Regions from separate parts of the Arthrobacter sp. CAL618 genome, predicted to be linked through region 2. Evidence: predicted binding sites of a transcription regulator. Region 2 holds the regulator's gene; the other holds the start of a gene.
What was found. Region 2 encodes LexA, which represses DNA repair genes until DNA is damaged. Its sites were predicted from a motif close to TCGAACANNTGTTCGA; they were not measured.
Positions count from the first base shown of each region.

Region 1 (4,208 bases), on a different contig from region 2:
CGTCGGCGTCAAGACCGGACGAAGTAGGAGCAAGGACCCCGCGGGATAGTTCCCGCCAGCCCTGAGCCGGGGGCCAGCCAACGCACCTGCACACAGGTGGACGGGAAGGTGGGTTCCGACGGCGGTGAGCCCGCCGGACGGCCGGTTTTACCAGCCGCGGGCGCGCCATTCCTCAAGCTGCGGGCGTTCAGCCCCGACGGTGGTGCCCTTCCCATGGCCGGGATGCACGACGGTGTCGTCCGGCAGATAGTCGAAGATCCGCTCGGACACGTCGTTGAGCAACGACTCAAACCGGGCGGCGTCGCCCTGGGTGTTCCCGATGCCGCCGGGGAACAGCGAATCCCCAGTAAACAAGTGTGCCGGGCCGTGCGGGTCGCGGTACAACAAGGCAACGCTCCCCGGTGTGTGTCCGCGCAACTTGATGGCTTCGAGGTCGAAGCCCTCGAAAGTGGCAATATCCCCGTGCTCCAGCCGAACATCCGTAGGCACCGCTATGTCGGTGACGTCTTCCGTGCCGGCCGCAGTGCGCGCTCCCGTCTGCCCGACGACGTCGGCCAGCGCCCGAACATGGTCCCAGTGCGAATGGGTGGTGACGATCAGCGCCAGCTTCGGCTCAGCCGTGGTGTCTGCGGCGCCCTCGGCAAGGAGCGCCATGATGGCGGGAGCGTCATCGGCGGCGTCAATCAGCACCTGTGCGCCCGTGGCCTTCGAGGTCAGCAGGTAGACGTTGTTGTCCATCTCGCTGACCGAGATCGAGCGGATGGTCAGATCCTGAAGAGTAAGCATGAACCCAGTCTAGGCACGCCGGTAAATCGGCAAGACTTTCGGGGCACAGGGGTGCGTGGAACAATATGGGCATCAGCGGTCCGCCCGGGAAATGGCCGGACAACAGTGACGAGTGACAGAGACCGGAAAGGCCACAGTGAATCCAGGCGCAACAGGCAGCTCCGACGTCACCAGTTGGCTCCGCATTGACCAGGCAAGCTCTGTGCCACCCTACGAACAACTCCGCGTGCAGATCCTCGACGCCGCGAACAACGGATCGCTTCCCGTCGGGACCCGCCTGCCACCCGTGCGCACCCTCGCCGGCCACCTCGGAGTAGCAGTCAACACCGTTGCCAGGGCGTATCGGGAACTGGAGCAGGCCAACATTGTGGTCACCCGGTCGCGGGCAGGAACCGTTGTCGCGGCGGCAGGAGATGAAGCACGGCAACGGGCGGCCGCAGCCGCCGACAAATACGCGGATGTGATCAAGGCCAACGGCCTCACCGAGGACGAGGCCGTTGCCTATTTGCGGGCCGCTCTGCGCCGTCGGTGAACATCGGGGGCCAACGCGCCGACGACACGCTGAAAACCAGCCGATCGAATATGTATTCGAACACGGTTTCAATTAGAGTGAATGGGTGTCTATTGCAACTTCGCTCGAATCTGAGTTTTCCGATCCCAAAATGTCGCAGGATCTTTCGCGTCTGATCGTCAAGGGAGCACGCGAGCACAACCTGCGCAACGTTGACCTCGACCTGCCGCGTGACGCGATGATCGTCTTCACCGGTCTCTCAGGGTCGGGAAAGTCATCCCTCGCGTTCGACACGATCTTCGCGGAAGGTCAGCGGCGCTACGTCGAGTCCCTGTCGGCCTACGCCAGGCAGTTCCTGGGTCAGGTGGACAAGCCTGACGTTGACTTTATTGAGGGTCTGTCGCCAGCGGTGTCCATCGACCAGAAGTCGACCAACAAGAACCCCCGGTCAACAGTCGGCACCATCACCGAGATTTACGACTACATGCGCCTCCTCTGGGCCCGCGTGGGACGCCCACACTGCCCCACCTGTGGCGAACCGGTCGCCAAGCAGACCCCCCAGCAGATCGTCGATCAGCTGCTTGAACTCGAAGAGGGCACCCGATTCCAGATCCTCGCCCCCGTGGTGCGAGGCCGCAAGGGAGAGTTCGTCGACCTGTTCCAGGAGCTGACGGCCAAAGGCTACGCCCGCGCCCGTGTCGACGGCGACGTCGTCCAGCTGTCAGATCCACCCAAGCTCGGCAAACAGTACAAACACACCATCGAAGTGATTGTCGACCGGCTGGTGGTCAAGGACGGCATCAGTCAACGGCTCACCGACTCGGTGGAGACGGCGCTCAAGCTGGCCGACGGCCGGGTCCTCGCCGATTTCGTTGATCTACCCGAAAAAGACAGCAAACGCGTCAGGGCGTTCTCCGAGCACCTGGCCTGCCCCAATGAGCACCCCCTGGCCATCGATGAGATCGAGCCACGCTCGTTCTCCTTCAACAACCCCTTCGGCGCGTGCCCCGTCTGCACCGGGATCGGCACCAAGCTTGAGGTTGACGAAGAGCTGGTCGTCCCCAACCCGGACCTGAGTCTGGCGGAAGGCGCCATCGCCCCCTGGTCGCTGGGCACCGCAACCCTCGAGTACTGGACCCGGCTGCTTGAAGGTCTCTCGAAAGAGCTGAACTTCAAGATGGACGTACCCTGGCACAAGTTGCCGGACCGCGCCCGGGAAGCAGCCCTGTACGGCAAGGACCACAAGGTGGTGGTGCAGTACAAGAACAGGTTCGGCCGGGAGCGTAAGTACAGCACCGGCTTCGAAGGCGCTGTGCAGTACATCCACCGCAAGCATCTCGAAACCGAATCCGATCACGCACGCGACCGCTACGAGGAGTACATGCGGCAGATCCCGTGCCCCGCGTGTGGCGGTGCCCGGCTGAACCCGGCCTCACTCTCGGTCCTAATCAATGGCAAATCCATTGCGTCGGTCGCAGCCATGCCAATGCGCGACTGCAGCGACTTCCTCAACAACCTGGTGCTCACCGGCCGTGAAGCCCAGATTGCCAGCCAGGTCCTCAAGGAAATCCAGGCCCGGCTCCAGTTCCTGCTCGACGTCGGACTCGAGTACCTGAACCTCGAACGCGCCTCCGGGACCCTGTCCGGCGGAGAGGCACAGCGCATCCGGCTGGCAACCCAGATCGGTTCAGGACTTGTGGGCGTACTCTACGTTCTCGATGAACCGTCAATCGGGCTGCATCAGCGCGACAACCGGCGGCTGATCGAGACGCTCGCCCGCCTCCGTAACCTCGGCAACACCCTGATCGTCGTCGAGCATGACGAGGACACCATCCAGGAAGCCGACTGGATTGTCGACATCGGCCCCGGCGCCGGCGAGCACGGCGGCGAGGTGGTCCACTCCGGTCTGCTTGAAGACCTCCTCACCAATGAGCGTTCCATCACCGGTGACTACCTCTCCGGTCGGCGGAAGATCGAAATCCCGAAGAAGCGCCGCAAGATCGACAAGTCCCGGCAGCTCAAGGTGGTCGGTGCACGCGAACATAACCTGACGTCCTTCGACATTGCCTTCCCCCTGGGCGTCCTCACCGCGGTCACGGGTGTCAGCGGGTCAGGGAAGTCCACCCTGGTCAACGAGATCCTCTACAAGGTGCTGGCCAACAAGCTCAACGGCGCCAAGCAGGTTGCCGGCCGGCACAAGCGGATCGATGGGCTCGAACACCTCGACAAAGTGGTCCACGTCGACCAGAGCCCCATCGGCCGGACACCACGCTCCAACCCAGCCACCTACACCGGTGTCTTCGACAACATCCGGAAGCTGTTTGCCGAGACCACCGAGGCGAAGGTCCGGGGCTACCTCCCCGGCCGGTTCTCATTCAACGTGAAGGGCGGCCGCTGCGAAGCCTGCTCCGGCGACGGCACCCTGAAGATTGAAATGAACTTCCTCCCGGACGTATACGTGCCGTGCGAGGTATGTCACGGTCAGCGCTACAACCGGGAAACGCTCGAAGTCCACTACAAAGGCAAGACCATCGCCGATGTGCTGAACATGCCGATCGAAGAGGGCGCCGAATTCTTCGCGGCGTTCAGCCCGATCGCGCGTCACCTCAACACGCTCGTCGAAGTGGGTCTTGGCTATGTGCGGCTCGGACAGCCGGCCACCACCTTATCCGGCGGTGAAGCACAGCGCGTGAAGCTGGCCAGCGAACTGCAGAAGCGGTCCAACGGTCGCAGTATTTACGTTTTGGACGAGCCGACCACAGGTCTGCACTTCGAAGACATCCGGAAGCTGCTGCTCGTCCTGCAGGGGCTGGTGGACAAGGGCAACACGGTAATCACCATCGAACACAACCTGGATGTGATCAAGAGCGCCGATTGGGTCATCGACCTCGGGCCCGACGGCGGGTCGGGC
Region 1 covers NZ_ASZW01000045.1:7,408-11,615, reverse strand. Annotated here, with positions in the region: gene K728_RS0102675 (trans-aconitate 2-methyltransferase) at 1-49, shown strand, start outside; gene K728_RS0102670 (MBL fold metallo-hydrolase) at 148-786, opposite strand; gene K728_RS0102665 (GntR family transcriptional regulator) at 923-1,318, shown strand; gene uvrA (excinuclease ABC subunit UvrA) at 1,449-4,208, shown strand, end outside.
Region 1: uvrA (excinuclease ABC subunit UvrA) is a predicted target of LexA. The motif match lies at 1,363-1,378, and genes of this name have one in related genera.

Region 2 (4,208 bases):
CACCGGGATCCCCACGGGATTAATGGCTGCCGGACTCACCGAGGAGCAGGAAACGGCGATCACGCAGGTCCGCGAAGCCTGCCGGGCCGTCCTGTCGGACGCCAAAGGAGACGGACCGACCCCGGCAGACGGTGGCCGGCAGATGGCGAAGTCCCACGTCCTCGCCGTCTTCGAACTTTGCGAGCGGCTTCTGACGGCGACACCGGCCGGTGAGGTGCTCTGGGCCTCACGGCCAAGCACCTTCTCACCGGGCACCGGGTATTCACAGCCCGACGACGACGCACCCGCGACCATCAACATCGCGCCACTGTCCGTGGCCGGGAAGCTGCGGGAAGGCCTGTTCGCCGATCACACAGTGGTCCTGACCTCGGCAACGCTCGCCATCGGGGCCGAATTCGGTCCAGTCGCCGGTTCGCTCGGTCTCGCGGGCGCCTCGGCGCCGTCATGGACCGGCGTCGACGTCGGCAGCCCCTTCGACTACCCGAAGCAGGGCGTCCTGTATGTCGCGAAGGACCTTCCAAAGCCGGAGCGGGGCACCTCGCCTGAGCAGCTCGACGAACTGGAGGTCTTGCTGAAAGCATCGCGGGGTGGGGCGCTGGGACTTTTTTCCTCCCGCCGCGCGGCCGAAGACGCGGCCGAAGCACTGCGCCCTCGGGTCGACTTCGAAATCCTGTGCCAGGGCGAATCGTCAATGTCGGCGCTGGTCAAACAATTCTCGGATGAGCCGGACACGTGCCTCTTCGGCACCATGTCACTCTGGCAGGGCGTCGATGTGCCAGGCCGGTCGTGCCGGCTGGTGACCATCGACCGCATTCCCTTCCCGCGCCCTGACGACCCACTCATGACAGCTCGGACGAGAGCCGTAGCGAAAGCCGGTGGAAACGGTTTCATGAGTGTTTCGGCAACCCACGCGGCCGTCCGCCTCGCTCAGGGCGCCGGACGCCTCATCCGCGCAGCCGAAGACAAGGGGGTGGTGGCGATCCTCGATTCCAGGCTCGCCAACGCACGCTACGGATCATTCCTGCGTGCCGCGCTGCCGCCTTTTTGGTCCACCACCGATCGCACGACGGCGGTCGGCGTCCTGGAGCGGCTGGCAGGAAAACCCACGCCCGGGGGTTAGAGGGCGCGCATGACCGAGACGACCTTGCCCATAATCGTGGCGAGGTCTCCCAGGATCGGCTCGTACTGGGTGTTCTGGGGGAGCAGCCAGGTGTGACCGTCGCGCTGACGGAAAGTCTTCACAGTCGCCTCGTCGTCGAGGAGCGCGGCCACGATGTCACCGTTCTGTGCTTCCTGCTGGCGCCGGACCACTACCCAGTCACCGTCGCAAATGGCGGCGTCGATCATCGAATCGCCATAGACCCGCAACATGAAGAGATCGCCGTGGCCCACCAACTGGCGGGGTAGCGGCATGACATCTTCCACTACCTGGTCGGCCAGCACCGGGCCGCCGGCAGCGATCCGCCCCACCATCGGAACCATGGCTGCGTCGATCGCGCCGCCGACGTCCGGTGTCGTGCCCTGCCCCGATCCTTCTTCGCCGCTGTGCTGATCATGGTCGAGGGTCAGCGGAAGCAGGATCTCCATGGCGCGGGGGCGCTTCGGATCGCGCCTGAGATAGCCCATCCGCTCGAGCTGCGACAACTGATGGGTGACGCTCGAGAGACTGGCGAGCCCCACCGTGTCTCCGATCTCGCGCATGGAGGGCGGATACCCGTTGGTGCCGATGGCCCGCTGAATGGTCTCAAGGATCTTCTTCTGGCGGGGCGTCATGCCCTTGGGCACCTGGCGCCCACGCGGGCGGCCACGGGCTGGCAGGACGGCCGGGGCGGGGTCAGCCGGGGCAAGGTCGGAGGCCGGTTCATCCAGTGGTGCGTCGGACTCTTTCACGGTCGCTGTCCCTTCGATAAGAATCCATGTACCCCGGCAGATCCCTGGATTCCAGGGGCCGAGCTTATTTTGTCAGTGGCGGATGATGTGCTGGTTTCTGCTGGATCCCGAACCTTCATCCTTGCCCTAACGGTAAGGGAGTCAGGACACGTTTTCAAACATTTGTTCGATCGTGTCTCGACAAAGTTCGTCAATCAGTGCTAAAAATAAACAAGCAGTAATTCGAAGATAAGTTCGAACAAAACAGGAATCGCCGGTTTTAGCTCGAACACCGCCTTCAACCTTCAGGGTTGGTCCCGGGCTCATACCCCAGGACCGAATGGACTGATTCGAGAGTACAGAGAGGTGTATCCATGTCTGTCATCACCACACACCAGAATTTCCCCACCACCGAAAGCGACGCGACCAAGAGCGGCGCCACCAAGCTGCGGCTTACCCGCAGGGGCCGGCTCCTGTTGGTCGGATTGCCGATCGTGCTACTCGCGTCGGCCGTTCTGATGTTGTCAGGATTTTTCAACTCGCCTGCCAAGGCATCAGCTGAAGGCGGAGAGGTGACCGAGACCGTCAGTGTCAGCGTCGCAGCCGGCGAAACCATCTGGCAGCTGGCAACCGAGTTCGCTCCGGACCGCGATCCGCGCATCGTCGTCTCCGAGATCGTTGAACTGAACAGCCTGGGCACCTCAGTGCTGCAGGCAGGGCAGCAACTGGATGTCCCCACCAACCGGTAACTCCTCGACAGCCAGTGCTGCACCCCCAGAACCCTCCAACCCGGTCGGCCAGTATCGGCCACCGGGTGTGGAGCTTCTGCGAACGCGGTGAAGATCCTGATGAAGGGTGAAGGCCCGTCGATTCTGCACCTGCAGCACTCCACGCTTAACCTTGACAGGTGAGCGAACAGTTTGAGCGGTTGAGCCGGTTGCCCCTGCGTGAGGATCTGCGGGGCAAGCACCCCTACGGGGCACCCCAGTTGGATGTCCCCATCCTCCTAAACGTCAATGAGAATACCCATGGAGTGCCGGACGATGTCCGGCAGGCAATCGTTGATGCGGTGAGCCGGGAGGTCGGGGGGCTGAACCGTTACCCCGACCGTGAGTTCACCGAACTCCGGACCAATCTCGCACGCTACCTCGGCCACGGACTGACGCCCGAAAACCTGTGGGCCGCCAACGGATCCAACGAGGTACTGCAGCACCTGCTGCAGGCCTTCGGTGGCCCGGGTCGATCAGCCATCGGCTTCCCCCCGACCTACTCCATGTATCCGTTGCTGGCCAGCAGCACCGGCACCCGCTATATCGCAGGGCAGGGTAACGACAGGTTCGAGCTCAGCGCCGCCGACGCGGCCCGCGAAGTGCGCGAATCCGGCGCGAACCTCGTCTTCCTGTGCTCGCCGAACAACCCGACCGGCTCAGCGCTGGGCCTGGATGTGGTGGAAGCGGTTTATGAGGCGGGCAGCGACGCGCAGGCAATCGTGATCGTCGATGAGGCCTATGCCGAGTTCGCCCACGCAGGCACCGTCAGCGCCCTCAGCCTGCTGGCGGGCCGGGAACGTCTTGTGGTGTCACGCACCATGAGCAAGGCTTTCGCGATGGCCGGGACGAGGCTCGGTTACCTGGCGGCGGCCCCCGAGGTTGCTGACGCGCTGCGCCTGGTCCGGTTGCCGTACCACCTTTCGGCCATCACCCAGGCGGCAGCGAACGCGGCCCTGACCCACTCTGACCGATTGCTTGCCAACGTGGAAAACATCAAGGTGCAACGCGATCGGATAGTGACCAGTCTCCAACACCTCGGGTTGACCCCGGTGCCCTCGGACGCCAACTTCGTTCTCTTCGGCGGACTGGACGACCCGCACCGCATCTGGCAGGGCCTGCTCGACGGGGGAGTGCTGATTCGCGACGTCGGTATTCCCGGTCACCTCCGGGTCACCGCAGGCACCGAGACGGAAACCACAGCGTTCCTCGACACCCTCGGTGCCCTGCTGGAGGGGACCGTCTCCTAGACTGGTGATAGACCCTTTCCAAGCGGCGCCCGGTGCTGTCCCTACCGTCACCCATCCGCTACGTACCAATCGAAGGATAGCCATGAGCGTGGAAACCACTGTCGGACGCACTGCGAGCCGGGAACGGACCACCAGCGAGTCGTCGGTGTTTGTCGAGCTCGATCTTGACGGCACCGGACGCGCGGAGATCAGCACCTCGGTGCCGTTCTACGACCACATGCTGACTGCGCTGGCCAAGCACTCACTGATCGACCTCACGGTCCGAGCCACCGGTGACACGCACATCGATGTCCACCACACCGTCGAGGATGTCGCCATCACC
Region 2 covers NZ_ASZW01000189.1:7,345-11,552, forward strand. Annotated here, with positions in the region: partial or broken gene K728_RS23250 (ATP-dependent DNA helicase) at 1-1,120, shown strand, start outside; gene lexA (transcriptional repressor LexA) at 1,117-1,773, opposite strand; gene K728_RS0111440 (LysM peptidoglycan-binding domain-containing protein) at 2,244-2,618, shown strand; gene K728_RS0111445 (histidinol-phosphate transaminase) at 2,777-3,886, shown strand; gene hisB (imidazoleglycerol-phosphate dehydratase HisB) at 3,969-4,208, shown strand, end outside.